4 regions of the Enterobacter sp. RIT637 genome follow, and region 3 is predicted to be linked to each of the others. Evidence: predicted binding sites of a transcription regulator. Region 3 holds the regulator's gene; each other region holds the start of a gene.
What was found. Region 3 encodes CRP, which controls carbon source genes, mostly activating them, when cyclic AMP is high. Its sites were predicted from a motif close to ATGTGANNNNNNTCACAT; they were not measured.

Region 1 (8,113 bases), on a different contig from region 3:
GGGCCGAGTTAACGCTGATTCTGGTCTATCCGTTCGCCAGCCTGCTGGTCTGCACCCTTGTTGGGCTCGGCATACGCAAGATTTCCACCTCTCTCTTTGGCGATGTCTTTTTCTCCCCACCCGCTACGCTCGCCCCGTCAACTGCGACCCGCTGATCTCCTCTCCGCCCCCTTTTCGGGGGCGAACTGCCTCCCATACGCTTACGATTTGCTAATGCAAAACGATCGAGGATAATAAAGACATTGCGTATCAGTGATATGCCCCAATACTGTTGGTATATCCATAAGAGACTCTGACATAGCCATGCCTGAACACTATCGCTTTACCTTGCCTGTTAAAGCAGGCGACCAACGCCAGCTGGGCGAACTCACGGGCGCGGCGTGCGCCACGCTGGTGGCAGAAATCGCTGAGCGCCATCCCGGCCCGGTGGTGCTGGTTGCCCCGGATATGCAAAATGCCCTGCGCCTGCATGACGAAATCCGTCAATTTACCGATAGCCTGGTGTCCAGCCTGGCCGACTGGGAAACGCTGCCGTATGACAGCTTCTCCCCGCATCAGGAGATCATCTCTTCACGCCTGTCAACGCTCTATCAGCTTCCGACCATGCAGCGCGGCGTGTTAATTGTGCCGATCAATACGCTGATGCAGCGCGTCTGCCCGCACAGCTATCTGCACGGCCATGCGCTGGTGATGAAAAAAGGCCAGCGCCTGTCGCGTGATGCCCTGCGCGCGCAGCTTGACGGTGCCGGTTATCGCCATGTCGATCAGGTGATGGAGCACGGCGAATACGCCACCCGCGGCGCGCTGCTCGATCTTTACCCAATGGGCAGCGACCAGCCGTACCGTCTGGATTTCTTTGATGATGAAATCGACAGCCTCCGCGTGTTCGACGCCGACACGCAGCGCACGCTGGAAGAGGTGGAATCCATCAACCTGCTGCCCGCACATGAATTCCCGACGGACAAAACCGCTATCGAGCTCTTCCGAAGCCAGTGGCGCGACCGGTTTGACGTGAAGCGCGATGCCGAGCACATTTATCAGCAGGTCAGCAAAGGCACGCTGCCTGCGGGGATCGAATACTGGCAGCCCCTGTTCTTTAACGAGCCTCTGCCCGCGCTGTTCAGCTACTTCCCGGCGAATACGCTGATTGTAAACACCGGAGATATCGAGACCAGCGCAAGCCGCTTTGAGAGCGAAACCCGCGCCCGCTTCGAGAACCGTGGCGTGGATCCGATGCGTCCGCTGCTGCCGCCTGAGACGCTTTGGCTGCGCACCGATGAGCTCAACGCCGAGCTGAAGCGCTGGCCGCGCATGCAGCTCAGAACCGACTCGCTCGCGGATAAAGCGGCCAATACCAACCTGGCCTTCCAAACGCTGCCGGACCTCTCCGTTCAGGCGCAGCAAAAATCCCCGCTGGATAATCTGCGCAAGTTCCTGGAATCCTTTAGCGGGCCGGTGGTGTTCTCCGTTGAGAGCGAAGGTCGTCGCGAAGCGTTAGGCGAACTGCTTGGCCGCATCAAGATCGCGCCAAAGCGCATTTTGCGGCTGGACGACGCCACCGGAACGGGCCGCTATCTGATGATCGGTGCCGCTGAGCATGGGTTTATCGACACGCTCAACAACATGGCACTGATTTGCGAAAGCGACCTTCTCGGCGAGCGCGTGGCGCGCCGCCGTCAGGATAGCCGTCGCACCATCAATCCGGACACGCTGATCCGCAACCTGGCCGAACTGCATCCTGGCCAGCCGATTGTTCACCTCGAGCACGGCGTCGGACGCTACCAGGGGATGACGACCCTCGAAGCGGGCGGTATCAAAGGCGAATACCTGATGCTGACCTACGCCAACGACGCCAAGCTCTACGTGCCGGTCTCGTCCCTGCACCTGATCAGCCGCTATGCGGGGGGTGCCGAAGACAATGCGCCGCTGCACAAGCTGGGCGGCGACGCCTGGGCGCGCGCGCGCCAGAAGGCGGCGGAAAAAGTGCGCGACGTGGCGGCCGAGCTGCTGGACATCTACGCCCAGCGCGCGGCAAAAGAAGGTTATGCGTTTAAGCATGATAAAGAGCAGTATCAGCTGTTCTGCGACAGCTTCCCGTTTGAAACCACGCCGGATCAGGCGCAGGCCATTAACGCCGTGCTGAGCGACATGTGTCAGCCGCTGGCGATGGACCGCCTGGTGTGCGGTGACGTGGGCTTCGGTAAAACTGAAGTCGCCATGCGCGCCGCCTTCCTGGCCGTAGAGAACAACAAGCAGGTGGCGGTGCTGGTCCCTACTACCCTGCTTGCCCAGCAGCACTTCGACAACTTCCGCGACCGCTTTGCCAACTGGCCGGTGCGTATCGAGATGCTCTCCCGTTTTCGCAGCGCCAAAGAGCAGACGCAAATTCTGGAACAGGCAAGCGAAGGCAAAATCGATATTCTGATCGGCACCCACAAGCTGCTGCAAAGCGACGTGAAGTGGAAAGATCTGGGGCTGCTGATCGTCGACGAAGAGCACCGCTTCGGGGTGCGCCATAAGGAGCGCATCAAAGCGATGCGTGCCGACGTCGATATCCTGACCCTGACCGCCACGCCGATCCCGCGTACGCTGAATATGGCAATGAGCGGCATGCGCGATCTGTCGATTATCGCGACGCCACCGGCGCGTCGTCTGGCGGTAAAAACCTTTGTCCGCGAGTATGACAATCTGGTGGTGCGCGAAGCGATCCTGCGTGAAGTGCTGCGCGGCGGTCAGGTGTACTACCTCTACAACGACGTAGAGAACATTCAGAAAGCGGCGGACAGGCTGGCGGAGCTGGTGCCGGAAGCGCGTATAGCCATCGGTCACGGGCAGATGCGCGAGCGCGAGCTGGAGCGGGTGATGAATGATTTCCACCACCAGCGCTTCAACGTGCTGGTGTGTACCACCATCATTGAAACCGGTATTGATATCCCGACCGCGAACACGATTATTATCGAACGCGCGGATCACTTTGGCCTGGCGCAGCTGCACCAGCTGCGCGGTCGCGTCGGGCGTTCGCACCATCAGGCCTACGCCTGGCTGCTGACGCCGCATCCGAAAGCGATGACCACCGACGCGCAAAAGCGTCTGGAAGCCATCGCCTCGCTGGAAGACCTCGGCGCGGGCTTTGCGCTGGCGACACACGATCTCGAGATCCGCGGCGCCGGTGAACTGCTGGGTGAAGACCAGAGCGGCTCGATGGAAACCATCGGCTTCTCGCTCTATATGGAACTGCTGGAAAATGCCGTCGATGCGCTGAAGGCCGGACGCGAGCCGTCGCTGGAAGATTTGACCAGCCAGCAGACCGAGGTGGAATTGCGTATGCCTTCCCTGCTGCCGGATGATTTCATTCCTGATGTGAATACCCGTCTGTCGTTCTACAAACGTATCGCCAGTGCGAAAAAAGAAAACGAGCTGGAAGAGATCAAAGTGGAGCTGATCGACCGCTTCGGGTTGCTGCCGGATGCCGCGAGAAATCTGCTGGATATTGCGCGGCTTCGTCAGCAGGCGCAAAAGCTGGGCATTCGTAAGCTCGAAGGAAATGAAAAAGGCGGCGTGATTGAGTTCGCGGAAAAAAACCATGTCGATCCGATGTGGTTGATTGGCCTGCTGCAAAAACAGCCGCAGCACTTCCGCCTGGACGGTCCGACGCGCCTGCGTTTTACTCAGGAGCTAACAGAACGCAAAACCCGCATGGACTGGGTGCGCAACTTTATGCGCCAGCTTGAAGAGAACGCTATCGCGTAATCTTCTCCCCCGTTAGCGCCTGGCTAGCGGGGGACAATTTACAAACTCTTTGCACTTCACCCGATCTTCCCGACAGACCTGTTCGCCATAATTATCATTAACCCTTTATAAAACAATAACCTTATCATTTATACGGATTATGATGATGACCGCTTCGCGTTTCAGTCGCTGGATCACCCTGCTTGCGCTTGCCGCTACGGTAGCCGTTGCGCTACCTGCTCGCGCAAACACCTGGCCCCTTCCCCCCCCTGGCAGCAATGTTGTCGGGCAGAACCGTTTTCACGTCGTTGAAAATAATGGGGGTTCGCTGGAGGCCATTGCCAAAAAATATAATGTCGGCTTTCTGGCCTTGCTGCAGGCCAACCCCGGAGTCGATCCTTACGTGCCGCGCGCCGGCAGCGTGCTGACGATCCCGCTTCAGGCCATTCTGCCCGATGCACCGCGCCAGGGGATCGTGATCAACCTTGCCGAGCTTCGACTTTACTATTATCCGCCGGGTAAAAAAGAAGTGACCGTTTACCCTATCGGTATCGGCCAGCTGGGCGGCGACACGCTGACCCCAACGATGGTCACTACCGTGTCGGATAAACGCGCTAACCCAACCTGGACACCCACGGCAAATATTCGCGCACGCTATAAAGCTCAGGGTATCGATCTGCCTACAGTCGTGCCAGCGGGCCCGGACAACCCGATGGGTCATCATGCGATCCGCCTCGCAGCTTATGGCGGGGTTTATCTGCTGCATGGAACAAATGCGGATTTCGGCATTGGTATGCGCGTGAGCTCCGGCTGTATTCGTCTGCGCGATGACGACATCAAGACGCTCTATAGCGTGATTACGCCGGGCACAAAAGTGAATATTATCAATACGCCAATCAAAGTTTCAGAAGAGCCGGGTGGCGTACGGCTGGTCGAAATTCACCAGCCATTATCAAAACACCTCGGTGACGATCCGCAGACACTGCCCATTCCACTGAATGCCGCGCTGGTGAGCTTTAAATCGAATACGAACACCGATAGCCTGGTGATGGAGCGCGCGATGGAAGCCCGGTCAGGAATGCCTGTCGACGTCACGCGGCATGGAGATGTCACTCCGCAGTCAATGTAAGCGCCAAAAAAAAGCCCTGCAAATGCAGGGCTTTTTTTATAGCAGTGGCATAAATGAGGGTTTAGCCAGGCTTATTTATAGATAACAGCAGTACCGTGCAGGGTGTTAGGGCCGGTTACTGAGGTGATACGGAAAGATTTAGCACCCATCTCATCCGCTTTCTGCGCAAGCTGATCTTCCAGAGAGCCCAGGTTTGTCCCCGCGTTTGCAGAGATGGTCCCCACTTTTTGTTGGTCAGCTGGAGTAGATTGGACTTCTACAGCGGCGAAGCTTGCGAAAGAGAGTGAGCTAAGTACAGCAGCAGCGATCAGGGTTTTTACGTTTTTCATGATTTTTACCTTTAGGCAGATGAATTTGGCGTCGTAAGTTATTTACTTAACGATCGATAGGTAAATGATAGATGTGATCCAGCTCACACGTCAACATGTTTTTATAACGACCATTAAATTAATTTTAATCTCTTTAATTTTCATACCCATATGATTAATTTATTTTTAAGCAAACTACGCTGGTCGCGGGATGGGTTTATTTTTATAATGGTCATTCAACAAACCAACTGAGGACCAACGGCAAATGACAACCGATGTCACGAGTTGCGCAAAGAAAAGCCGTGGCCGACCAAAAGTGTTCGACAGGGATGCGGCGCTCGATAAGGCCATGACACTCTTCTGGCAACATGGGTACGAAGCGACCTCGCTTTCCGATCTGGTGGAAGCGACCGGCGCCAAGGCACCCACGCTGTATGCGGAATTTACCAACAAAGAGGGGCTGTTCAGGGCAGTACTGGACAGATACATCTCGCGCTTTGCGGCAAAACACGAAGCGCAGCTTTTTTGCGAAGAGAAAAGCGTTGAGCAGGCGTTGCAGGACTACTTCTGCGCCGTCGCGACCTGCTTTACGAGCAAAGACACACCCGCGGGCTGTTTTATGATCAACACCTCCGCCACGCTTGCTGCGTCGTCTAAAGAGATTGCCAATACGGTGAAATCACGCCATGCCATGCAGGAGGAGACGTTAAGTACGTTTCTGGCCCAGCGGCGGCAGCGCGGTGAAATCCCGGCGCACTGCCGCCCGCAGGAGCTGGCGCAATACCTGAGCTGTATTTTACAGGGTATGTCCATCAGCGCCCGTGAAGGGGCTACGCTTGAAAAACTGCAGGGTATTACGCAAACCACGCTGCGCCTGTGGCCTGAACTGCTTAAACTCTAGGGCAAAAAAAAGCTCCTCAGCCTGAGCGCATGAGGAGCTAAGTTCAGAGAACATCTTTTTTACACTTTGTTGTTCAGTACCAGCTGACCATTGTTGTCCAGAGGGATCTGGGTGCCAGGGTCTTTATCCATGCGGATTTTGCCCTGCTGGTCGCCAATTTTGTAAGTTACGTCATAGCCCAGCATTTTTTCGGACTTGTCATAGACGGTTTTGCAGCGCTGCTGGGTAGTGGTGTACGTGTCGTTGTCCTGCATTGCGCCCTGCACCTGATTACCGGCATAGCCGCCACCCAGCGCCCCCACGACCGTCGCCACATCTTTGCCTCGCCCGCCACCAAACTGATGACCAATCACGCCACCGGCTACGGCACCGAGAACAGAACCGGCAATGCGGTTTTCATCCTGTACCGGACGACGGTGAGTCACGGAGACGTTACGGCACTCCTGGCGAGGAGTTTTCACGGTTTCTTTAATGGGGGTAGCAGAAACGACCTGCGCATACTGCGGGCCACGATCAAGTACGTTGAGACCGGCTACGGCAGCCACACCTAGCGCAGCAGCGACGCCAATCCCTATACCCGCCAACATTGATTTATTCACGGGACTTCCTCCTTTGTTGCTATTGGAAACTATTTTGCAGCAGGGCTCAGTCGTCGCCAATAAGACAAAGGATTAAAAAATGGGCGTATGGCGGAGATATATCGTGTTTGAGAGAACTCTTAAGCACACAAAGTGTGATGCACAGCATGAAATGCTAAAAACTTCCCTCCGGATGGCCCGGAGGGAGAGAAAAATCAGTGCAGCTTCAGTCGTGGGCGGATCACGCGGTTGATTCTGCCGACCAGCATCATCAGACCGGTTTTGAAGTAGCCGTGCAGTGCGATCTGATGCATACGGTAAAGGGAGATATACACGAAGCGTGCAATGCGCCCTTCGACCATCATGGAGCCGCGCATCAGGTTACCCATCAGGCTACCCACGGTGGAGAAGTTAGACAGCGACACCAGTGAGCCGTGATCTTTATAGACATACGACTTCATTGGCTTCCCTTTGTACTGCGCCAGGATGTTGTGCAGCACCAGGCTCGCCATCTGGTGAGCAGCCTGAGCGCGCGGCGGCACGAACCCACCTTCAGGCCGCGCGCAGGACGCACAGTCACCAATAGCGAAGATTTCCGGGTCACGCGTGGTTTGCAGCGTCGGCTCTGTCACCAGCTGGTTAATACGGTTGGTTTCCAGCCCGCCGATCTCTTTCATGAAATCAGGCGCTTTGATACCCGCCGCCCAGACCATCAGATCGGCTTTGATATACTCGCCGTCTTTGGTATGCAGGCCGCCTTCGTCAGCGCTGGTCACCATGGTCTGCGTCAGCACCCGCACGCCCAGTTTGGTGAGCTCATTGTGCGCCGCACCGGAAATACGTGGCGGCAGCGCAGGCAGAATGCGTTCACCGGCTTCAACCAGCGTCACGTTCAGCGCTTCGTTAGTCAGCCCTTTATAACCGTAGCTGTGCAGCTGTTTCACCGCGTTGTGCAGCTCAGCGGACAACTCTACGCCCGTCGCGCCGCCGCCAACAATGGCGATGTTTACCTTGCCATTGGCGCCCATATTGCTGGTGTACTTCAGGAACAGGTTTAGCATTTCCTGATGGAAACGGCGCGCCTGGTGCGGGTTATCGAGGAAGATACAGTGCTCTTTCACGCCCGGCGTGTTGAAGTCGTTAGAGGTACTGCCCAACGCCATCACCAGCGTGTCATACGCCAGCTTGCGTTCTGGTACCAGCAGTTCGCCTTTTTCGTCACGCAGTTCGGCCAGTGTAATGGTTTTGCTTTCACGGTTGATATCCACCACGGATCCCAGCTGGAACTGGAAATGGTGATTGCGCGCGTGCGCCAGATAGCTCAGCGCATCAACGCCCTCATCCAGCGAACCGGTCGCCACTTCGTGCAGCAGCGGTTTCCACAGGTGGCTATGGTTGCGATCCACCAGCGTAATTTTGGCTTTTTTGCCGCGACCCAGCTTTTTACCCAGCTGTGTGGCCAGCTCCA
Region 2 (8,113 bases), on a different contig from region 3:
TGTTCTCCGTACGTAGTGCTTCAAAAAAATAGCGATCAGATCAGTATACAGTTATTCAGTGATGCGGCGATAGACAGTCGGTGTGCTTTCTGGTGCTTTATCGTCAAGCGTAATGGCCGCTTTCACGGCTTTTGCCGCATCCTGCCAGCTGGCTTCGTCTTTGGCGTGGATCACCGCCAGCGGACGTTGACCGTCAACGCTGTCGCCCAGACGCGCCATATCGGTAAAGCCGACGCTGTAATCAATGGTGTCCGATGCCTGACGGCGTCCGCCACCCATCGAGACCACCGCCATACCCAGCGCGCGGGTGTCCATTGCGGAAACGAAACCTTCGGTATCCGCATAAACGGCTTTGCTGAGCATCGCGGTTGGCAGGTATTTCGCGTAGTTTTCAACGAAATCGGTCGGGCCTTTCTGCGCCGCAACCATACGGCCAAAGATCTCCGCCGCTTTGCCGTTGTCCAGCACTGCCTGCAGCTTCGCGCGCGCTTCTGCATCGTCTTTAGCGAGTTTGCCGGAGATTAACATCTCAACACACAGCGCCATGGTGACGTCGAAAAGACGCGGATTACGGTATTCACCAGTGAGGAACTGGACGGCTTCACGCACTTCAACCGCGTTACCGGCGCTGGAGGCCAGCACCTGGTTCATATCGGTGAGCAGCGCGGTGGTGCGCACGCCCGCGCCGTTGGAGACGCCAACGATCGCTTCAGCCAGCGCAGCAGAAAGTTCATAGGTCGGCATAAAGGCGCCGCTGCCCACTTTTACGTCCATCACCAGCGCGTCCAGCCCTTCTGCCAGTTTCTTCGCCAGGATAGAGGCGGTGATCAGCGGGATGGAGTCAACGGTCGCGGTAATGTCACGCGTCGCGTAGAAACGCTTGTCTGCCGGAGCAAGAGAGCTGGTCTGGCCGATAATCGCCACACCAACGTCTTTAATAATATCGCGGAAGCGGCTGTCATCCGGGAAGATATCGAAGCCCGGAATGGCTTCCAGTTTGTCGAGCGTACCGCCGGTGTGGCCCAGGCCGCGCCCGGAGATCATCGGGATGTAGCCGCCGCAGGCGGCCACCATGGGGCCGAGCATCAGGGAAGTTACGTCGCCCACGCCGCCAGTGGAGTGTTTGTCCACAATCGGGCCGTTAAGGTTGAGGCTTTTCCAGTCCAGAACGGTTCCTGAATCTCGCATCGCCATGGTCAGCGACACACGCTCGGGCATCGACATATCGTGGAAGAAAATGGTCATCGCCAGAGCCGCAATCTGCCCTTCTGAGACGGTGTTATCACGAATGCCGTTGATAAAGAAGCGAATCTCTTCGTCGCTTAATGCATGACCATCACGTTTTTTACGAATAATTTCTTGTGCGAGAAACACGGTAACCTCCATGCGGAATCGGGGGAGTTGAGGCGGGTGGCGCTACGCTTACCCGCCCTACGATCCTGTAGGCCGGATAAGCGAAGCGTCATCCGGCATTGTCTGGCAATCAGTAGCTGCTTGCGCTCTTACCGTCGCCGTGACCCAGCGCTTTCAGCAGGCTGGCCAGCAGGCTGGACGCGCCGAAGCGGTAGTGGCGGGAATCAGCCCAGTCAGCGCCGAACAGCTCGTCGGCAATTGCCAGGAACTGCTGAGCGTCTTCAGCAGTACGCACGCCGCCCGCAGGTTTGAAACCAACGGTTTTGGACACGCCCATGTCGCGGATGACTTCCATCATGATGCGCGCGCTTTCCGGGGTCGCATTCACCGGCACTTTACCGGTAGAGGTTTTGATGAAGTCCGCACCGGCTTTAATGGAGATTTCAGACGCTTTACGAATCAGCGCTTCTTCTTTCAGCTCGCCGGTTTCGATGATCACTTTCAGCAGCACGTTTGCCGCCGCACACGCGTCTTTACAGGCTTTCACCAGGTCAAAACCGACCTGCTCGTTGCCGGCGATCAGCGCGCGGTACGGGAACACCACGTCAACTTCGTCTGCACCGTAGGCAATCGCCGCGCGGGTCTCTGCCAGCGCAATCTCGATATCATCGTTGCCATGCGGGAAGTTAGTTACGGTTGCAATGCGCACGTCCGGCGTGCCCTGCTCTTTCAGCGTCTTACGGGCAATCGGGATAAAGCGCGGGTAGATACAGATGGCTGCGGTGTTACCCACCGGCGTTTTCGCCTGATGGCACAGGGCGATGACTTTTTCATTGGTGTCGTCATCGTTCAGGGTGGTCAGGTCCATCAGCTTCAACGCACGCAGGCTGCTTGCAGTTAAATCGGTCATAACATTCTCCAACGGCAGTGCCGTATAAATTTTACCTTGCGGGTCTGTGAGTATTCTAACATTCACCCGCATCCACACTTCGACATTCATCACAGTTAATGAAAGCTGCGTACAAATTTGCATTACTGTAATGAGATCTTCTTCAAACTTTAGCGCCTGAATTGCCGACTAAAGCAGCAATACCCCCTGTCGGATCAAAAGCCCCGACAGGCTGGCTTCCTACAATCCGTTCATCATCCGCAGAACATTCAAGGAAGCGAATATGCCCCACTCCAGCCCCGACGCCCTGCAACAACGTTGCCAGCACATTGTGACAAGCCCGGTGTTAACCCCGGAACAAAAACGTCATTTTCTGGCGCTGGAAGCGGAGAACAACCTGTCTTATCCGGCACTCCCTGAGGCCGCACGCGCCGCGCTGGACGAAGGGTTTATCTGCGACATGTTCGAAGGCCATGCGCCTTACAAACCGCGCTACGTTCTGCCGGATTACGCAAAATTTCTGGCTAACGGTTCAGAGTGGCTGGAGCTGGAAGGCGCGGAAGATCTCGACGACGCCCTCTCGCTGTTAACCATCCTCTACCACCATGTTCCGTCCGTCACATCGATGCCGGTCTATCTCGGTCAGCTTGATGCGATATTAACTCCATATGTTAGAATTCTAACACAAGAAGAGATCGATAGCCGAATAAAACGTTTCTGGCGCTATCTCGACCGTACGCTACCGGATGCGTTTATGCACGCCAATATCGGCCCTGCGGATACGCCCGTTACACGCGCCATTCTTCGTGCCGACGCAGAGCTGAAGCAGGTCGCACCGAACCTGACCTTTATCTACGATCCCGATATCACCCCGGATGATTTGCTGCTTGAGGTAGCCAAAAACATATGTGAATGCAGCAAACCGCATATTTCCAATGGTCCGGTGAATGATAAAATTTTCACAAAAGGACGTTACGGCGTGGTGAGTTGTTACAACTCCCTGCCGCTTGCAGGCGGTGGCAGCACACTGGTGCGCCTTAACCTCAAAGCCATTGCTGAACGCAGCACATCCATTGAAGACTTCTTCACCCGCGTGCTCCCGCACTACTGTCAGCAGCAAATCGCCATCATCGATGCGCGCTGCGATTTCCTGTATGAGCAATCTGGCTTCTTTGAGAATAGCTTCCTGGTGAAAGAGGGGCTGATTGATGCCGATCGGTTTGTGCCCATGTTTGGCATGTACGGTCTGGCGGAAGCGGTAAACGCGCTCTGCGAGAAGGAAGGCATTGAGGGCCGTTACGGTAAAGACGAACGGGCTAACGCGCTGGGGTATCGCATCAGCGAACAGCTTGCAGCGTTTGTCGAAAACACGCCGGTGAAACACGGCTGGAAGCACCGCGCGATGCTTCACGCGCAGTCCGGGATCAGTTCCGATTCTGGCACCACGCCGGGCGCGCGCCTGCCCTATGGCGACGAGCCGGATCCCATCAGCCATCTGCTGGCCGTTGCGCCACACCACAAACATTATCACTCCGGAATCAGCGATATTCTCACCCTGGAGGAGACGGTAAAACGCAACCCGCAGGCGGTGGTTCAGCTTTGCCTGGGCGCGTTCAGGGCCGGTATGCGTGAATTCACCGCCAACGTGGCGGGTAACGATCTGGTGCGCGTCACTGGCTACATGGTGCGACTATCGGATCTGGAGAAATACCGGGAAGCGGGTTCGAGAACCAACACCACGTGGCTGGGGGAAGAAGCCGCACGCAATACCCGTATTCTGGAACGTCAGCCGCGCGTGATTAGCCATGAACAGCAGATGCGCTTTAGTTAGTCAGGTCATTCCTTTTTCCTGCGTGGACGGGCCGGGCAGCCGCCTGGCCCTGTTCCTGCAGGGCTGTAACCTGCGCTGTAAAACCTGCCATAACCCGTGGACGATCGGCCGCTGCAACGACTGCGGCGACTGCGTGCCCCACTGCCCGCACGACGCGCTGACCATTCAGGCCGGACGCGTCTGGTGGCAGGAGAGTGACTGCCAGCAGTGCGACACCTGCCTGCACCTGTGCCAGCAGCAGGCAACGCCTATGGCGCACCGCTTCAGCGTGGAAGAGATCCTCACCCAGATCCGCAAATCCGCACCGTTTATCGAAGGGATCACCGTGAGCGGCGGTGAAGCCACAACGCAATTGCCGTTTTTGATCGCCCTGTTCACCGCGATCAAAGCCGATCCCGCCCTGCGTCACCTCACCTGTCTGGTAGACAGCAACGGTCTGTTAAGCGAAACCGGCTGGCAAAAGCTGCTGCCAGTGCTGGATGGCGCAATGCTGGATCTCAAGGCGTGGGGGAACGAGCATCACCGCTTCCTGACCGGACGCGAAAACCCGCAGATTAAGCAGGGCATCCGCTGGCTGGCAGATCGTCACCGTTTGACAGAACTCCGCCTGCTGGTCATCCCGGAGCAGTGTGATTATCTGGAACATCTTAAACCGCTGACGACCTTTATCCACGGGCTTGGAAATGTGCCGGTGCGCATCAACGCGTTTCATGCGCATGGCGTTTACGGTGAGGCGGCGTCATGGCGTAGCGCGACGCCGGACGACGTGGAACCGCTGGCTCTGGCGCTGGAAGAACAGTGGATCACCGTGATCCGCCCGTCGCTGTATCTATAGCGTGATGCCAAATAGCGTACGCGTATTCTCAAGCAGCGCATCGGCAATCACCTCTTCAGGCTCCTTTCGCAGTTCACACAGGGTGGTAAACACGCGCGCCGCCTGTTCCGGGCGATTCGGCTGCCCCTGAAAACCATTCAGCGGCATATCGGGCGCGTCGGTTTCCAGCAGCAGCGCCGACAGCGGCAGCTGTGCCATCACGTCACGGGTTTTACTGGCACGCGGATAGGTGATGGTGCCGCCGACGCCGATTTTATAGCCCAGCTCGATAAAACGCTGCGCCTGCTGCAGGCTGCCGGAGAAACCGTGTACGACGCCCGTGCGCGGCAGATCGATGCGTTTCAGGTGCATCGCCAGCTTATCGTGCGTGCGTCTCGAATGGAGGATCACCGGCAGATCGTGGCGCTTCGCCAGCCTGAGCTGCGCGTCGAGGATCGTCTGCTGGCGCTCAAACTGTGGATCCTCGCGATAAAGATCGAGGCCGATCTCACCGATGGCAACCAGCTTCTTCTCCGCCGTTTGCAAAACGGCGTCCAGGCTATCGAGATGTTCGTCCAGATGATGTTCAATCACGATGGGATGCAGACCCAGTGCGGCATACAGCGCGTCGTGACGGCGGGCAAGATTCAGCACCCGCTCGAAATACGCCGCTTCAATCGCGGGCACAATAATCGCGTCGACTCCCGCCCGTGCGGCGCGATCGATGCTCGGCACCTCGTCGCTGCTGAAGGGGGGAAAATCAAAGTGACAATGGGTATCGACAAAGCGGTACGTCACGCCAGATCCTCGTTATCCAGTGGAACATCGTTCGCCTGGGGAATATCCACCAGCGGCAAGGTCAGCGGGTCGTTGGCGACAATGGCAGGCGGGGTGATAATGCGTTTATGCCGATGAAGCGGCGGTTGCTCCGCCAGCATTTTGCCTACCGTCGCCAGGAAATAGCGTCCGCACAGTCGCCCCGTCTTGTAATCCATGCGCAGCGCAGGAATACGGCTGCCGAGCGCCATGCTCAGCAGCGGCTTCGGCGGATAAATTTCGAAGATACGCAGCTTACCCGGTGGTTTTTCAATGAAACGCTGCATCGCGCCGTAGGTGGTTTCATGCTGCTTCGCGATATTCACCAGCGGCTGCAGGCTGCTGTCGCCCAGCCAGCGCTCCATGCGTTTAAACCACTGCGGCGTGTAATACATCTGCGATGGTACGGTTCGGATCACCACGATGGTTTTCGCCCCGCGTCGGGCGGCCTCCTGTACCGGCACCGCGTCACTGATCCCACCGTCCAGATAGCTGATGCCATCCAGCAGCGCACCGGTTCGATAAAACCCGGGAATGGCGCTGGAGGCGCGGATAATATCCAGCCAGTTCTCTTTCTGCGGCGAAAAGTAACCCGGCGAATAATCATCACCCCGGCTGGCGCACATCCAGAACTCTTTTCCGGCATCAAACAGACGGGCGGCGGTATCCATCGCCAGCGGCATCTGACTGGATGTGGAATCCAGCAGCCAGTCGAGATCGATCAGGTTGCCGCCGCGCACGAAGCGCACCGGGTTAAAAAATTCTTTTGCCGTGGTGTAGCGCATAATCACTTTGCGCGCGTAGCCGGGCTGGTTGCAGACATAAGCGGAGAGATTCTGTGCCCCGGCAGAAGTACCGAAGTAGAGGTCAAACGGGTTGAACTGCGCGCGCATAAATTCGTCGAGCACGCCCGCGGTGAAAATACCGCGCTGGCCACCACCTTCACAAACCAGTGCAAGTTGCCCCGTGCGGAACGGTTTTAACGTCAGCGGCGCAATATTGCCGAGCGTAACGGGAATTCGCTGCCCCACCTCTGCCTTCCTGTTTTCATTATTGTGTTCAGACACAGTAACGCCATCCCTTCAGGTTCTCAAACGAGAAAAAGCCAGTCACGAGGACTGGCTTTACTTTGTTTATGAAATATTGCGTTTTGCTAAGGACGGCGTCGACCTGTAAACAGACTGACCAGGAACAGAATAATACCAACGACGAAGACAATTTTTGCTGCCCAGGCCGCTGTACCCGCCAATCCACCAAAGCCCAAAGCGGCGGCAATTAACGCGATAACCAGAAATATAATGCCCCAACGAAACATAAGCCTCTCCTTTACCATAGTTAATGTCGGCCGCTAAACGTGAGCGCTCAGGTCACTCACCGGCGTTTTTCCAGAGTCGTTCTTATTTCGCCCGCTGGCCTCAGCCAGACGGGCGAATGGTGAAGATTTACTTCGCTTTCAGATCGTTTTTAACGCTTTTCACACCATCAATCGCTTTCGCGATAGATTCGGCACGTTCAATTTGTGCCTGGGAATCAACCGTACCGGAAAGCTGCACCACACCATCAGTGGTTTCCACTTTCACCTTGCGGGAAGGCACGATGTCATCTGCTAACAGTTTAGCTTTGATTTCGCTGGTGGTTGCCGCATCCCCGGCATAACCCTTCACGGAGCTGTCTTTGCTGTCACGAACGTGCAATTTATCGCTTACGGACGCGACACCCTCGACACCCTTCGCCACGTTAACAGCCTTTTCGGCCTGGGCCTGGCTTTCCACAAAGCCGCTCAGGGTGACGACTTTTTTGTCGGTCTTCACGGAAATATCGGTGCTCTTGATGGCTTCATCATCCACCAGTGCGGCTTTCACTTTTGCTGTGATGGAGCTGTCATCCATGAAATTACCGACTTTATTCATAGAGCTATCGATTTTTTCCCCTGCAGTGTTGGCAGTGGACTGTGCTTTATCCATGGTGCTGCTTTCCGCCAGGGCAGAACCGCTAACCAGAACGCTACCCAGAGTCACAGCCAGCAGAGTTTTAGAAATCTTAAGTCTTGTCATATTCATCGATGTATTCCTGTGTTTTGCCCGTCATTCGAGCGACAAACTTCCTTTATTACTAGTTTTATATTTCGCGAATAAGCACACGGGTGAAATGGAGAACCTCTAGTCATGCATTGAACAGTTTATTCATCCACGCCCGGTGCTAAACACTGAGTTAAATATAGATCACTCTCACAGTGTCGCTTTCAGAATCGGATAGAAAATGAGCAAAAGGCGTGAAATTGCCGTGAATTAAGAACATTCCGCAAGGGATTAATAAGACAGGAATTAAAGAAGAGCACGGCGGCAGCCGTGCTCTGAGAGGGGATTAGTGCTCGCGGGTTTTGCGGAACTGAACGTCAGGATAACGTTCC
Region 3 (8,113 bases):
GGTTTTCCCGCGTCTATCAGCGCTATCTGCTCAACCTGCTGAAGGCCAACGCCGCGCGCAAGCTGAAGGCCTACCCGGACACCCTGCCCGTTAGCCTGCAGCAGCTCAAGCGCGTGAAGCGTCTGCGTGAGTTTGACGATCTGATCACCTCGAAGATCCACGGCTTTGCCGATGCGATTGACTATTACCGTCAGTGCAGCGCCATGCCGCTGTTGAATCAAATCACCACGCCGACGCTCATCATCCACGCCAAAGACGATCCGTTTATGGATCATCACTCCATTCCGGCACCGGAGCATTTACCGGCCAACGTGCAGTATCAGCTCACCGAGTACGGCGGGCACGTGGGCTTTGTTGGCGGCACGCTGCGCAGGCCGAAAATGTGGCTGGAAACCCGCATCCCTGACTGGCTCACCTCTTTTCTGGACGGTAAAAAATGATTATCCCCTGGCAGGATCTCGCTCCCGAAACGCTCGATAATCTGATTGAAAGCTTTGTATTACGTGAAGGCACCGATTATGGTGAACAAGAACGTTCGCTCGAACAAAAGGTCAGCGATGTTAAGCGCCAGCTGAAAAGCGGCGACGTGGTGCTGGTGTGGTCCGAACTGCATGAGACGGTCAATATCATGCCCCGCAACGCGTTTCACGGCTGATCTGTAAACCTTTCCAGTCAGGGAGTTGCTATGTCTGCCAGACATCCGGTTATTGCCGTTACGGGCTCAAGTGGGGCGGGAACCACCACCACTAGCCTCGCTTTTCGCAAGATTTTCGCACAGCTGAATCTCCGGGCGGCAGAGGTGGAGGGCGACAGCTTTCACCGCTACACGCGCCCGGAAATGGACATGGCCATCCGCAAGGCGCGCGATTTGGGCAAGCACATCAGCTATTTCGGGCCGGAAGCCAACGATTTCGGCCTGCTGGAACAAACCTTCCGCGAATACGGGCAGAGCGGGACCGGGCAGTCCCGCAAATACTTGCACACCTACGACGAAGCAGTTCCCTGGAACCAGGTACCGGGGACGTTCACCCCGTGGCAGCCGCTGCCGGAGCCGACCGACGTGCTGTTTTACGAAGGGCTACACGGCGGCGTGGTCACGCCTCAACATGACGTCGCGCGCCACGTGGATCTGCTGGTCGGCGTGGTGCCGATCGTTAACCTTGAGTGGATCCAGAAGCTGACGCGTGACATGAGCGAGCGCGGGCATTCTCGCGAAGCGGTGATGGATTCCGTCGTGCGTTCCATGGAAGATTACATTAACTTCCTGACGCCGCAGTTCTCCCGCACCCACATCAACTTCCAGCGCGTGCCGACGGTAGATACCTCCAACCCGTTTGCGGCTAAAAGCATCCCGTCGCTGGATGAGAGCTTTGTCGTCATCCACTTCCGCAACCTCGAAGGCATTGATTACCCCTGGCTGCTGGCGATGCTGCAGGGCTCGTTTATTTCGCACATGAATACGTTGGTGGTGCCGGGCGGAAAAATGGGGCTGGCGATGGAGTTAATTATGACGCCGCTGGTCCAGCGACTGATGGAAGGGAAGCAGATCGCGTAACGTCTGTTGCCGGATGGCGCTTCGCTTATCCGGCCTACGTTCGTGCAGTTGTAGGCCCGGTAAGCGCAGCGCCACCGGGCTTTGTTTTTACGCCTCGATCACTTCATACGAATGCGTGATTTTTACCGCTTTCTCCAGCATTAACGCCACTGAGCAGTATTTCTCCGCAGAAAGGTCTACGGCGCGCGATACTGCGGCATCCTTCAGTTCTTTACCGGTCACGATAAAGTGCAGATTAATGTGCGTGAACAGGCGCGGCGCCTCTTCGCGACGTTCGGAAGTAAGCTTCACTTCGCAATCGGTCACATCATGACGGCCTTTTTGCAAAATCGACACCACGTCAATTGCGCTGCATCCGCCCGCCGCCATCAGCACCATCTCCATCGGGCTTGGGGCTTTGTCGCCGGAGTTACCGTCCATCAAAATCTGATGTCCAGAAGCAGATTCGCCCAGGAACGTTAAACCCTCAACCCATTTCACACGCGCTTGCATATTCATTAACTCCAACGTTGCATTTTTGGTGACAGATTACGCGTGCATTACATTTCTCGCAACGGAAGGCGACCTGCATCATGCTGAAGCGAGACACCAGGAGACACGCGGCAAAAGCTATGCTAAAACACTCTGGATGCTACAGTAATACATTGACGTTACACATGTATGCAGAGGACATCAAACTTTACTGGCTGCGAAACGTTACGACAGCCGACTTCCCAGGGTATGGGTAAGAATTCGATTGCAACCCCAGAGTCCGGATGCATCTGATGACTCTGGTGACAGCTTATAACAGAGGATAACAGCGCATGGTGCTTGGCAAACCGCAAACAGACCCGACTCTCGAATGGTTCTTGTCTCATTGCCACATTCATAAGTACCCATCGAAGAGCACGCTGATTCACCAGGGTGAAAAAGCGGAAACGTTGTATTACATCGTTAAAGGCTCGGTGGCAGTGCTGATCAAAGATGAAGAAGGGAAAGAGATGATCCTTTCTTATCTGAACCAGGGCGATTTCATCGGTGAACTGGGCCTGTTTGAAGAGGGCCAGGAACGTAGCGCCTGGGTTCGTGCAAAGACAGCATGTGAAGTGGCTGAAATTTCTTACAAGAAATTCCGTCAGCTGATTCAGGTTAACCCTGACATCCTGATGCGTCTTTCTTCCCAGATGGCACGCCGTCTGCAGGTGACGTCTGAGAAAGTGGGTAACCTCGCCTTCCTGGACGTGACCGGCCGTATCGCGCAGACCCTGCTGAACCTGGCGAAACAGCCAGACGCCATGACCCACCCTGACGGCATGCAAATTAAAATTACCCGCCAGGAAATTGGTCAGATCGTCGGTTGCTCCCGTGAAACAGTGGGCCGTATCCTGAAAATGCTGGAAGACCAGAACCTGATCTCCGCCCACGGTAAAACCATCGTGGTTTACGGAACGCGTTAATTCCGCTCAAACGGCGTGCCATCGCAAGGTGTCACGCCGTTTTTGTCTCTACTCCCCATGTGGCGCAGGCTGATCTATCACCCGGAAGTTAACTACGCACTGCGACAAACGCTGGTGTTGTGCCTTCCTGTGGCCATAGGCCTGATCCTCGGACATCTTCAGCAAGGTCTGCTGTTTTCCCTCGTGCCTGCCTGCTGCAACATTGCCGGTCTGGACACGCCGCATAAGCGCTTTTTCAAACGCCTCATTATCGGTGGCTGCCTGTTTGCTGGCTGTAGTCTCGCGGTACAGCTCCTGCTTGCCCGTGATATCCCGCTGCCGCTGATCCTGACCGTGCTGGCGATGACGCTTGGCGTGACGGCGGAAATCAGTTCGCTGCACGCGCGACTGCTGCCCGCCTCGCTGATTGCGGCCATTTTCACGCTAAGCCTCGCCGGGAATATGCCGGTGTGGGAGCCGCTGCTGATCTACGCCCTTGGCACGCTCTGGTACGGGGTGTTTAACTGGTTTTGGTTCTGGCTGTGGCGGGAGCAGCCGCTGCGTGAATCCCTGAGCCTGCTCTATGTGCAGCTTGCGGATTACTGCGAGGCCAAATACACCCTGCTCACCCAGCATACCGACCCGGAGAAATCCCTGCCGCCGCTGCTGACGCGCCAGCAAAAGGTTGTAGACCTGATTAGCCAGTGCTACCAACAGCTGCACATGCTCGCCGCCAACAAGAACCACGAATACAAACGGCTGCTGCGCACCTTCCAGGTGGGGCTGGACCTGCAGGAGCATATCTCCGTCAGCCTTCACCACCCGCAGGAGGTGCAAAAGCTGGTGGAGCGCAGCCATGCCGAAGCGGTGATCCGCTGGAACGCGCAGACCGTCGCCGCGCGGCTGAGGGTTCTGGCTGACGATATCCTCTATCACCGCTACCCCACGCGCTTCAACATGGACAAACAGCTCGGCGCGCTGGAGAAAATCGCCCGTCAGCATCCGGATAACCCGGTAGGCCAGTTTGCCGCCTGGCACTTCAGCCGCATCGCCCGCGTGTTGCGCACGCAGCGCCCGCTTTATCCGCGTGACCTGATGGCGGATAAGCAGAAACGTCTGCCGCTGCTGCCCGCGCTCAAAAGCTATCTGTCACTGAAATCCGCCGCCCTGCGCAACGCGGCGCGGATAAGCGTGATGCTGAGCATTGCCAGCCTGATGGGCATGGCGCTGCACCTGCCGAAACCCTACTGGATCTTAATGACCGTGCTGTTTGTGACGCAGAACGGCTACGGGGCCACGCGAGTGCGTATCTTCCACCGGGCTGGCGGAACCCTGGCCGGGCTGATTATTGCGGGCGTGACGCTGCACTTCCACGTGCCGGAAGGCTATACGCTGGTCGGGATGCTGGCGATCACCATGGTGAGCTATCTGATCATCCGTAAAAACTACGGCTGGGCAATGGTGGGCTTTACGGTCACGGCGGTGTACACCCTGCAGCTGCTCACGCTCAACGGCGAGCAGTTTATCGTGGCTCGGCTGGTCGATACGCTGATTGGCTGCCTGATTGCCTTCGGCGGCATGGTCTGGCTGTGGCCGCAGTGGCAGAGCGGATTGCTCAGGCAGAACGCCCATGATGCGCTGGAGGCCGACCAGCAGGCCATTCGCCTGATCCTCAGCGACGACCCGCAGCCCTCCCCGCTGGCGTATCAGCGGATGAAGGTCAACCAGGCGCACAACGCCCTGTTTAACTCGCTCAACCAGGCGATGCAGGAGCCGGGCTTTAACTCGCACTATCTGGCAGACATGAAGCTGTGGGTGACGCACAGCCAGTTTATCGTCGAGCACATTAACGCCATGACCACACTGGCGCGCGAGCACACGATGCTGACGCCGGATCTGGCGCAGCGCTATTTGCAGTCGTGTGAAATTGCGTTGCAGCGGTGCCAGCAGCGTCTGGAGTATGACTCGCCGGGCGAGGCGGGGGATTCGAATATTCTGGAAGCGCCGGAGACGTTAACCCACGGGCCAATGAGCACGCTGGAGCAGCATTTGCAGCGCGTTCTCGGGCATCTGAACACCATGCACACCATTTCGTCGGTGGCATGGCGTCAGCGCCCGCATCACGGTATTTGGTTAACGCGCCGGTTAAAGCGAACCGAGTATTAGCCTTTAACGATCTTCGCGACCGCCGCGGCAAAGCGGGTTAACCCGTCTTCGATGTCTTTGTCTTCCACCACCAGCGACGGCGCAAAGCGCATCACGTCCGGCCCGGCATTGAGCACCATCACCCCTTCGTGCGCGGCGGCGTGCAGGAAATCACGCGCGCGGCCTTTGTACTGCGGCGTCAGCTCGGCGCCAATCAGCAGCCCCATGCCGCGGATCTCGCTGAACACATTATATTCATCGTTAATCTGCTGGAGATGCTTCACGAACAGCTCACGCTTCGCGCTAACGCCGTTCAGCACCTCAGGCGTATTGATAATATCAAACGCGGCTCCCGCCACGGCGCTCGCCAGCGGGTTACCGCCGTAGGTGGAGCCGTGAGAGCCGACGTGGAACGCGGAAGCAATCTCCTGCGTCGTCAGCACCGCACTCACCGGGAAACCGCCGCCGAGCGCTTTGGCGCTGGTCAGGATGTCCGGCGTCACGCCGTAGTGCATGTAGGCAAACAGATCCCCGGTACGCCCCATCCCGCACTGGACTTCATCAAAGACCAGCAGTGCCTGATGTTCGTCGCACAGCTCGCGCAGCCCTTTCAGGAATTCCGGCGTCGCAGCGGTCACGCCGCCTTCGCCCTGAATAGGCTCGACCACCACCGCGCAGGTGTGGTCGTCCATTACCGCTTTCACCGCGTGCAGATCGTTAAACGGCACGTGGACGATATCGGCCGGTTTCGGGCCAAATCCGTCTGAGTATTTCGGCTGGCCGCCAACGGAGACGGTAAAGAAAGAGCGTCCGTGGAAGGCATTGTGGAAGGCGATGATTTTGGTTTTGTACGGGCTGTGGCGCGTTGTGGCGTAGTAGCGCGCCAGCTTAAACGCCGTTTCGTTGGCTTCGGTGCCGGAGTTCATAAACAGCACGCGTTCCGCGAAAGTGGCATCGATGATCTTACGTCCCAGGCGCAGCGCCGGTTCGTTGGTGAACACGTTGCTGGTGTGCCACAGGGTTTCGCCCTGGGTTTTCAGCGCCTCCACCAGCGCGGGATGGCAATGGCCCAGCGCCGTCACCGCAATGCCGCCCGCGAAATCAACATACTCTTTGCCCTGCTGATCCCAGACGCGGCTGCCTTTCCCCTTCACCGGGATAAACTCAGCCGGTGCATAAATCGGCAGGATCACTTCATCAAATGTTGCGCGGGTAATTGCTGGTTGTTCAGTTGCCATGTCATGACCATCCATTTTTATGTCACAGTGATTGTGAAAATATAATCACAAAATATGCATAAAAAATCACAGCAAGGCAACAGATATTCAGCGATTGAGGAAATTTGCCAGCAGCGCGTGCCCCTGCTCGCTGAGGATACTTTCCGGGTGGAACTGCACGCCTTCGAGATCCCACTCGCGGTGGCGGATACCCATGATCTCCTGCGTCTCGCTCCAGGCGGTGACCTCAAAGCAGGCGGGCAGCGTAGGCGGGTCAATAACCAGAGAATGGTAGCGCGTCACGGTTAACGGATTATTAAGCCCCGTGAATACTCCGGTGCCGGAGTGCGTGACCGGAGAGGTTTTCCCGTGCATCACTTTGGCGGCGCGCACGATGGTGGCACCAAACGCCTGAGCAATCGCCTGATGGCCCAGGCAGACGCCCAGAATCGGCAGCTTGCCGGCATAGTGGCGGATTACATCCAGAGAAATACCCGACTCCGACGGCGTACACGGCCCCGGCGAAATCACGATTTTCTGCGGAGCCAGCGTCTCGATATCGGCGAGATCGATCTCGTCGTTGCGGCGGACAACCACCTCAGCACCCAGTTCGCAAAAATACTGGTAAAGGTTCCAGGTGAAGGAATCGTAGTTATCAATCAGCAGAATCATGGCGGCTCCCGAAAAAATGCCGCCCTATTCTACTCAGATTCCCGCGCTTCGCTCACTACTTTGGCAAAGATAGCGTTTAACGCGGTCAAATCTCCCGTTGCGCCGCTTCGGTTAGCCGCCACCCACTGCTCAGGATCGATATCGCGCCAGTCCAGCGCGTAGCCCGCGTGGAGCGCCAGCTGCTCGAAGAAAACGCGCTGGGCAATACCGTTGCCGCGCATAAAAGGATGCAGCATGTTAATTTCGCAATAATAGTGGCTAACCCGGTCAACAAACGCCGCCTTCTCAAGACCCACAAGATACTTTTCGCTTTCCAGCGCCGCCATCAGCTCGTTGCCCATCTTCTCGATGTACTCGAAATGGCAGAAGGGAATGTCACCCTTAAAAATATCGTCGGTACGGAATTCGCCGGCCTGCTTCATCTCGCTGTGGTACAGATGGCGGTGAATCAGGCACAGATGGGGCAACCCGGGCGCGGATGGCCCAAGCGCCAGCGTCTCAATATGGGGCGCTGAGGGACCATGACCTTTTTCAAGGAGACAACTGGCCTGCAAATTGACGCTACGCTGCTGTTCCCAGAGACGGGATTTTTGCTTGTCGGTGAGTTTTTTCACTTAACGCCTCCCTGAATAGTCCGTTTGCCACAAGTATAAGCAGCAAAACGCGCTTTCGCAGGGAGGGTGACATAACGCGGGCAGAAGAAACCCGCGTTCAGAAGAGTTACGGCAGAACTTTCGCGGAGAGGATAACGACCGGTTTTGACGGGACATTCTGATACGGGCCGACGTCGTGAGTAGGCACCTGAGAAATCTTGTCCGCTACGTCCATCCCTTTCACGATTTTACCGAAGACGGCATAGCCAAAGTCACGCTGGCCGTGGTCAAGGAAGGCGTTATCCGCCACGTTGAGGAAGAACTGGCTGGTCGCGCTGTCTTTGTCTGCGGTACGCGCCATGGAGATGGTGCCGCGCTTGTTCAGCAGGCCGTTGTCCGCTTCGTTTTTAATCGGCGGGTTTGGCTGCTTCTGCTGCATCTGCTCGTTGAAGCCGCCGCCCTGCACCATAAAGCCCGGGATCACGCGGTGGAAGGTGGTGTTGTTGTAGAACCCAC
Region 4 (8,113 bases), on a different contig from region 3:
CTTCGGATTCCTGCGGCGTCTGCTCTGGCGCGGCGGCCTGATGCTCGGCGCTGGAAGGTGTGACACCTTCGCGCTGCTCTTCGCTGCCCTTCACCACCGGGTTATGGATGGTGTTAGCTTCATCACTCGCCTTTTCAGGATCGTTGATGCTGTATGAACGCTTCATAGATTCAGCCGCTTCACGCAACTCATCCATTGATGCTTTCAGCTCGGGCGTCAGGTTTTCCATGCTCGCCTTCTCAACTTTTTTCAGGCTGTCCTGAAATTCCTGGAGCTTAAGCTCCTGCGCCAGCTCGTTTTGCACGGTGGTTGCCAGCGAGCGAAGCGCACGCACCCAACCCACCACGGTTTTAACCGCAACGGGGAGACGCTGCGGCCCCAGCACAATCAAACCAATCACAAAGACCAGCAGCAGCTCACTAAAACCAATGTCGAACACGAATTACACCTGCTCTTTATCGTGGCGTTTAGCGTCTTCCTTTTTGGCTTCATCTTGCTTGTCAGCGATGGATTTAGCAGTAAAGTCAGCGTCCTGGCTGGTTTTATCCTGCTTACTCTCATCATCACCCATGGCTTTCTTAAAGCCTTTGATAGATGCACCAAGGTCGGAACCGATAGAACCGAGCTTCTTCGTACCAAACAGCAGCACAACGATGACGGCAATGATCACCAATTGCCAGATACTGATACCACCCATACGTATTCCTCAGTGATAGATGCTTAATGAGTCAGGTTGCATTATACGTATGCAACCTGGTGATAGCGACGCAAAATCAGCGCGTTTTTCTCCAGCCAGCGAGCCAGACAACAACGCCGCCAGCCATAATCCACGCGGGCATCATCTCCCAGTCAGGGCGATTGATGAGCAGCAGCGTACCGCTCAGCAGCAACGTCGCGCCAATGCCAAAGAGGTAGCGTGACTGTCCCTGGCGCACGCGGCTGGACTGAAGCTCGTGCGCGATTTTATCCATGCTGTGCTGAAGGTTCTTGCTCTGACGCAAACTGTCGTAAACCAGTTCAGGAATTTCAGGCATTTTTTCAATCCAGAACGGGCCTTTCTCCTTAAGGGAGCGAACCAGCGCTGGAATGCCAACCTGATCTTTGATCCAGGATTCAAGAAAAGGTTTCGCCGTTTTCCATAAGTCTAACTGAGGATAGAGCTGGCGACCTACGCCCTCAACGTAAAGTAATGTTTTCTGAAGTAAAACTAATTGTGGCTGCACTTCCATATTGAAGCGACGCGCGGTATTGAACAGGTTAAGCAAAACGTGACCGAAGGAGATCTCCGACAGCGGTTTTTCGAAAATCGGTTCGCATACCGTGCGGATCGCAAACTCAAACTCTTCGACATTGGTGTCTGGTGGAACCCAGCCAGAATCCACGTGCAGCTCGGCCACCTTACGGTAGTCGCGGTTGAAGAACGCTATGAAGTTTTCTGCGAGATAGCGCTTATCTTCTTTGTTCAGCGAGCCAACAATGCCGCAGTCGATCCCGATGTACTTCGGATCCTCCGGGTGTTCATAGCTCACAAAGATGTTGCCCGGGTGCATGTCCGCATGGAAAAAGCTGTCGCGGAAGACCTGGGTAAAGAAGACCTGTACACCACGCTCGGCCAGCAGCTTCATGTTGGTGCCCTGCTTTTCCAGCGCAACAACATCCGAGACCGGAATACCGTAAATACGCTCCATGACCATCATGTTCTGGCTGCAATAGTCAGAATAGACTTCAGGAACGTACAGCATCGGGCTGTCTTCAAAGTTACGACGCAGCTGAATGGCGTTCGCCGATTCACGCAGCAGGTTAAGCTCGTCAATCAGCGTTTTTTCATACTCCCGCACCACTTCCATCGGGCGCAGACGGCGGCCATCCGGTAACAAACGCGGTACCCAGCGGGCCAACCTGTAGATCAGCTTCATATCGGCTTTGATGATCGGCAGGATATCCGGACGAATAACCTTGATAACCACTTCTTTGCCGTTTTCTTTCAGGCGAGCCGTATGTACCTGGGCAATGGAGGCCGATGCGAGCGGCTGAATGTCGAAATCATCAAACCAGGTTTCAACAGGAATGTTGCCCATCGCTTCTTCGATCTGCTTCTTCGCTCTCACCCCGTCGAACGGGGCAACGCGATCCTGCAGCATCGCCAGTTCATCGGCAATTTGCGGTGGGAAGAGGTCGCGGCGGGTAGAAAGCATCTGCCCAAACTTGATCCATACCGGGCCCAGCTCCTGCAGCGCAAGACGCAAGCGCTCACCTAAGACCTGATCTTTATGACGATTAGGCATCCAGAACAGCGTGCGCCGCCAGATACGAAGCGGCAGCGTGATACGCATTTTGGGGATAAGCTCGTCGAGCCCGTAGCTCAAAAAGGTGCGAACGATAAAATAGAGGCGCCGAATTTCACCAGGCGTCATTTGCCCTCCAGTTTTTCCAGGCGTTTGGTTAACGCATCAACCGCGCGTTCCACAGCAGCGGTCTCTTCTGCAAACCATGCCACTTCCAGCGGCCCGGGAGCCATGCGCCACTCTTCGGTGAGGACTTCTGCGGCATAGCGCTGCTGCCGTTGCAGATTTTTGCGCAGGAACGCCGTACCGCCATGAATCGCTTTTCCAATCCCTTCGGCGGCGATGTCGCCAATAAAAGGCGCAAGCAGTTCTGCCGGATCAAACTCAGCCAGATCGCTGAGCGCCACGAAGTTCTGCACGACCTGAATGTCGCCCTCAACTTCGAGTTCCCCGCTGCGGATAAGCGCCGTCAGCTGCTGACGGTCACGCAGTTTTGGCAGCACGCTCATATGGGTGATGACCGAGCAGTCCGCCTCGCCCTCCCATTCACCCAGAACGTCAAGCTGGCGCTCGCTGAAGACCAGCACAAGCGGCGTCGAGAACTCTTTTAAAACGATACGCAGTACCTTTCCGTTCAGCCGCTGACGTGCAGCCTTCAGCGCCGGAGCGCGATACAGAAAGGCATTCAGTACATTCTCAATGCCTGCGGTGACTAAGGGTTTAAAGGGCACGGGACACCTCCACTCAGAACTTGTAACCGCGGTGCAGCGCGACGACACCCGCCGTCATGTTGAAATACTCAACGTTTTCAAAGCCCGCGTCCTGCATCATCGCTTTCAGGGTATCCTGATCCGGGTGCATACGGATGGATTCGGCCAGGTAACGATAGCTCTCCGCATCGTTCGCAACCAGCTCACCAATACGCGGCAGAACGTGGAAGGAGTAAGCGTCGTAGGCTTTGCTCAGCGGCTCGATAATCGGCTTGGAGAATTCAAGCACCAGCAGGCGTCCACCCGGCTTCAGCACGCGGTACATGGAGCGCAGCGCTTTGTCTTTGTCGGTGACGTTACGCAGACCAAAAGAGATGGTGATGCAGTCAAAGGTGTTATCCGGGAACGGCAGCGCTTCGGCGTTTGCCTGCACATACTCCACGTTACCCACCACGCCGATGTTACGCAGCTTCTCGCGTCCCATTTTCAGCATTGAGTCGTTGATATCTGCCAGCACAACGCGACCGGTTTCACCCACCAGACGGGAGAATTTCGCCGTCAGATCGCCCGTACCGCCAGCCAGATCGAGAACTGTTTGTCCACGACGCACACCGCTGCAGTCAATAGTAAAGCGCTTCCACAAGCGATGAATGCCGAACGACATCAGGTCATTCATCACATCGTACTTCGCCGCCACGGAATGAAATACGTGGGCCACCATGTCAGCTTTCTGCGCTTTGGCTACAGTCTGAAAGCCAAAGTGCGTCGTGTCTTGTGAATCGTCAACCATCTCAGAGCCTGCTTATCAGTAAAATGTTCGTGAAGTGTAACAGATTGGGCGCGTTTGCCCTACGATTCAACCACCGCGAAAGAAACGCGTCGGCTGCTCTTCTGGCGATAAATTCGCTGCTAAATCGTTGTCTTCACTGTGTCTATTTTGTTCATCTGCGCCTTCACGCAGGCGGAACTCTTCATCCTGCGACGTCGCCTGTTCAACCAATTCCGGATTAATCTCGCGCTTCACCTCCACCCCCAGGCTGCGAAACGCTTCGGCTTGCGCCAGCAGGTTGCCGCGCCCGGAGGAGAGCTTTTTCATCGCCTGGCGGTAGTTATCCTGCGCACGATCCAGGCTCTGCCCGACCGAGGACATATCGTCCACAAACAGGCGCATTTTGTCGTACAGCTTGCTGGCACGGTCGGCAATCTGCTGCGCGTTGCGGCTTTGATGCTCGTAACGCCACAGGTTAGCAATGGTCCGCAAGGCCACCAGCAGCGTAGTCGGGCTGACCAGCATAATATTATTTTTCAGCGCTTCGGTGATCAGTTCGGGCTGTCTGTCGAGCGCCAGCAGGAAGGCGGGCTCTACCGGGATAAACATCAGCACGTAATCCAGCGAGCGCAGCCCCGGTAACTGCTGATAATCCTTTCTGCCGAGCAGACGAATATGGTTACGAACGGAGGCGATGTGTTCCTGCAGCGCCGATTCGCGGGTGTAATCATCTTCCGCGTTGAAATAGCGCTCGTAGGCCACCAGCGTCATTTTGGCGTCAATCACCACATCTTTACCCTGCGGCAGACGTACAATGACATCCGGCTGCATGCGCGAGCGGGCATCGTTTTCAATGCTGACCTGGGTTTCGTATTCGTACCCTTCGCGCAGGCCAGAGGCCTCCAGCACGCGCGTCAGCACCACTTCCCCCCAGTTCCCCTGCGTTTTGTTATCGCCTTTGAGCGCGCGCGTCAGGTTCACCGCCTCCTGCGCCATCTGTGCGTTTAGCTGCTGAAGATTGCGAATTTCATGCGCCAGAGTGTGTCGCTCGCGCGCCTCCTGGCCAAAGCTGTCCTGCACCTGACGGCGAAACCCGTCCAGCTGTTCACGCAGCGGTGTCAGCAGGCTATTCAGGCTCTGGCGGTTCTGTTCGTCAACGCGGCGGTTGCTGTGTTCGAAAATACGGTTGGCGAGGTTCTCAAACTGCTCGCTGAGGCGCTGCTCGCTGTTGATCATCTGGCGGATTTTGTCTTCCGCATGCAGTTGGGTGGATTCAAGACGGGTGGTGACTTCGCGGAGATCGGCCTCCAGCGAGGTGTTGATGTCGCGCAGGTTACGCAGTTCATTATTGAGCAGCTCGCATTCGTCGCGCCAGTGCGAGCCTTGAGCAAGCTGTTGTTTTGTGGCGCTTAGCTCTGAGACGATCTCTTCACGTTCTGCCAGCTGATCGGCTTTCATCTGCGCATGCTGGTAGCCAGAAATCAGCCAGCCTACCGCCACGCTCACCAACGCAACCACCGCATAAATCAGGATTGAGATATCCACAATGCCCCCTGCATCAACGTATTACCCGCACAAAATAGAATTGTGCTGTATAAACGTCCAGTTTGAAAGGGTTTTCCTGCGAGGCGCTACGCAAAAAATAAAGGCCGAACGCGTCGGCCTTTTATCTCAGAGAGGAGGACTAGATCAGGCGGCGAGCCGCTTCCACCACGATTTTCACCGCATGACTTTCGGTCTGCTTCATGGTTTCGGCGTTCGGGATCTCCTGCTGGGTACGGTTGACGATAACGCCCGCCACCATACCGGCACGCAGACCCTGGCTTGCGCACATGGTCAGCAGCGTTGCAGATTCCATTTCGTAGTTCATCACGCCCATGGACTGCCACTCTTCCATAGAGCCTTTGAAACGGCTTACCACGCGGCCTGAGAAGGTGTCGTAACGCTCCTGGCCCGGGTAGAAGGTATCGGAAGAAGCGGTGACGCCCACGTGAGTGGTCGCGCCTACGGATTTCGCGGCCTCAACCAGCGCGGTGGTGCATTCGAAATCGGCTACTGCCGGGAATTCCATTGGTGCAAAGTGCAGGCTTGCGCCGTCCAGACGTACAGATGCGGTCGTGACCAGCACGTCGCCGACGTTGATGTGCGGCTGGATAGCGCCGGTGGTGCCGATACGCAGGAAAGTACGAATGCCCAGCTGCGCCAGCTCTTCCACCGCAATAGACGTAGACGGGCCACCGATACCGGTAGAGCACACGATCACCGCTTTGCCATCCAGCTCTGCGCGCCAGGTGGTGAATTCACGATGGGCTGCCAGCTTGACCGGCTTATCCATCAGCGCGGCGATCTTTTCCACACGCTCAGGATCGCCAGGGACGATAGCGAGCGTAGCCCCTTGTAAATCGTTTTTAGTGAGGCCGAGATGAAAAACATCAGACTTAGACATAGGGTGACTCCTCTGTGGGTCGGTTAGTCAGAAGAAGTAAAACGGTACTTTACAGAAGCACTCCATAGAATTTCGTGACACACCTCACCATGAATGAAAATTATTGCAGTTAATTTCCATTAAATAGTGACTTACATCACATTAACAAGTTATATCGCCAGGTGCTGCACAAAAGATAGACCGTATAAGGCACTGTGGGTTGTTAACCTGGTGACTATATTTACCTTTGCGCTAACTCATTGGTACGGAGAATGCCATGACTGAAAAAACCGGTTTTGCACCTGCTGCGGCTCCGCATGCTTCAACCATCGTCTCAACCTCAGAAGAAGCCATTACTGCGGGCGAGACCTCCATCCCCTCGCAGGGGGAGAATATGCCTGCTTATCACGCGCGACCAAAATCGGCAGAGGGTCCGCTGCCGATCGTGATTGTGGTTCAGGAAATTTTTGGCGTTCACGAGCATATTCGCGACCTCTGCCGCCGGCTGGCGCTGGAAGGGTACCTGGCCATTGCGCCAGAGCTCTATTTCCGTCAGGGCGATCCGAACGATTACAGCGATATCCCTACGTTGTTCAACAATCTGGTGAGCAAAGTCCCGGATGCCCAGGTGCTGGCTGACCTTGATCACGTTGCCAGCTGGGCCGCGCGCAACGGGGGCGATGCACATCGTCTGCTGGTGACCGGATTCTGCTGGGGCGGACGCATTAGCTGGCTGTATGCCGCGCATAACCCGCAGCTGAAAGCGGCCGTCGCCTGGTACGGCAAGCTGGTAGGTGAAAAAACGCTGAACTCGCCGAAGCAGCCTGTTGATATCGCTACGGATTTGAATGCGCCGGTGTTAGGGCTTTACGGTGGTCAGGATACCGGCATTCCGCTTGATACCGTCGAGACCATGCGCCATGCGCTACGCGCGGCGAATGCGAAAGCGGAGATCGTGGTCTACCCGGATGCCGGACACGCGTTTAATGCCGATTATCGCCCGAGCTATCACGCAGAATCAGCCAAAGATGGCTGGCAGCGGATGCTGGCGTGGTTTAGCCAGCACGGCGGCAAAAAAGCCTAAAAGCAAAAAAGCCCGGTGGCGGCAACGCCTTACCGGGCCTACGCTTTATCAAGCCTGACGCAAGTTCTGCGCCGCCTTCACCATGTTCGCCAGCGCCGCACGCGTCTCCGGCCAGCCGCGGGTTTTCAGTCCACAGTCCGGGTTCACCCACAGACGTTCCGCCGGAATGCGCTGGGCCGCTTTTTTCAGCAGGGCTTCAATCCACTCCACGCTGGGCACGTTCGGGGAGTGAATGTCGTACACGCCCGGCCCGATTTCATTCGGGTAGTCGAACTCTTCAAACGACTCCAGCAGCTCCATGTCTGAACGCGAGGTCTCGATGGTGATCACGTCGGCGTCCAGCGCGGCAATCGAATCCATGATGTCGTTAAATTCGCAGTAGCACATGTGGGTGTGGATCTGGGTATCATCCTTCGCCACCGCGGCGTTGATGCGGAACGCTTCCACGCCCCACTGCAGGTAGGCATCCCAGTCGCTGCGGCGCAGCGGCAGACCTTCGCGCAGCGCCGGTTCGTCAATCTGGATGATGCCAATGCCTGCGGCTTCCAGATCCGCCACTTCATCACGCAGCGCCAGCGCGATTTGCTTCGCGATGGTTTCACGGGTCACGTCTTCGCGCGGGAAGGACCAGCAGAGAATGGTTACCGGACCGGTGAGCATCCCTTTTACCGGCTTGTCGGTCAGGGACTGGGCATACTTCGCCCACTCCACGGTGATCGCTTCCGGGCGGCTGACGTCGCCGATGACCACTGGCGGCTTCACGCAGCGGGAGCCATAGCTCTGCACCCAGCCGTTCTGGGTAAAGACGAAGCCGTCCAGGTGCTCACCGAAGTATTCCAC

Region 1: the regulator CRP is predicted to act here: its motif matches at 5,259-5,276, upstream of bhsA (multiple stress resistance protein BhsA).
Region 2: the regulator CRP is predicted to act here: its motif matches at 2,394-2,411, upstream of deoC (deoxyribose-phosphate aldolase).
Region 4: the regulator CRP is predicted to act here: its motif matches at 6,335-6,352, upstream of udp (uridine phosphorylase).

The regions. Positions count from the first base shown of each region.
Region 1 covers NZ_JAIHAZ010000001.1:281,791-289,903, reverse strand. The annotation lists gene K5E19_RS01355 (acyltransferase family protein) at 1-155, shown strand, start outside; gene mfd (transcription-repair coupling factor) at 304-3,750, shown strand; gene K5E19_RS01345 (L,D-transpeptidase family protein) at 3,893-4,858, shown strand; gene bhsA (multiple stress resistance protein BhsA) at 4,930-5,187, opposite strand; gene comR (TetR family copper-responsive transcriptional repressor ComR) at 5,432-6,067, shown strand; gene K5E19_RS01330 (glycine zipper 2TM domain-containing protein) at 6,127-6,666, opposite strand; gene K5E19_RS01325 (NAD(P)/FAD-dependent oxidoreductase) at 6,861-8,113, opposite strand, start outside.
Region 2 covers NZ_JAIHAZ010000017.1:13,379-21,491, reverse strand. The annotation lists gene deoA (thymidine phosphorylase) at 52-1,374, opposite strand; gene deoC (deoxyribose-phosphate aldolase) at 1,484-2,263, opposite strand; gene K5E19_RS19495 (YjjI family glycine radical enzyme) at 2,526-4,073, shown strand; gene K5E19_RS19490 (YjjW family glycine radical enzyme activase) at 4,048-4,908, shown strand; gene K5E19_RS19485 (TatD family hydrolase) at 4,903-5,685, opposite strand; gene K5E19_RS19480 (patatin family protein) at 5,682-6,734, opposite strand; gene K5E19_RS19475 (DUF1328 domain-containing protein) at 6,857-7,018, opposite strand; gene osmY (molecular chaperone OsmY) at 7,146-7,763, opposite strand; gene prfC (peptide chain release factor 3) at 8,068-8,113, opposite strand, start outside.
Region 3 covers NZ_JAIHAZ010000011.1:83,258-91,370, reverse strand. The annotation lists gene K5E19_RS16080 (hydrolase) at 1-440, shown strand, start outside; gene K5E19_RS16075 (YheU family protein) at 437-655, shown strand; gene K5E19_RS16070 (phosphoribulokinase) at 686-1,555, shown strand; gene K5E19_RS16065 (OsmC family protein) at 1,643-2,047, opposite strand; gene crp (cAMP-activated global transcriptional regulator CRP) at 2,359-2,991, shown strand; gene K5E19_RS16055 (YccS/YhfK family putative transporter) at 3,049-5,136, shown strand; gene K5E19_RS16050 (aspartate aminotransferase family protein) at 5,133-6,353, opposite strand; gene pabA (aminodeoxychorismate synthase component 2) at 6,441-7,004, opposite strand; gene K5E19_RS16040 (putative adenosine monophosphate-protein transferase Fic) at 7,034-7,618, opposite strand; gene ppiA (peptidylprolyl isomerase A) at 7,725-8,113, opposite strand, start outside.
Region 4 covers NZ_JAIHAZ010000005.1:180,065-188,177, reverse strand. The annotation lists gene tatB (Sec-independent protein translocase protein TatB) at 1-439, opposite strand, end outside; gene tatA (Sec-independent protein translocase subunit TatA) at 443-697, opposite strand; gene ubiB (ubiquinone biosynthesis regulatory protein kinase UbiB) at 774-2,414, opposite strand; gene ubiJ (ubiquinone biosynthesis protein UbiJ) at 2,411-3,016, opposite strand; gene ubiE (bifunctional demethylmenaquinone methyltransferase/2-methoxy-6-polyprenyl-1,4-benzoquinol methylase UbiE) at 3,030-3,785, opposite strand; gene rmuC (DNA recombination protein RmuC) at 3,852-5,309, opposite strand; gene udp (uridine phosphorylase) at 5,449-6,210, opposite strand; gene K5E19_RS10785 (dienelactone hydrolase family protein) at 6,467-7,273, shown strand; gene metE (5-methyltetrahydropteroyltriglutamate--homocysteine S-methyltransferase) at 7,322-8,113, opposite strand, start outside.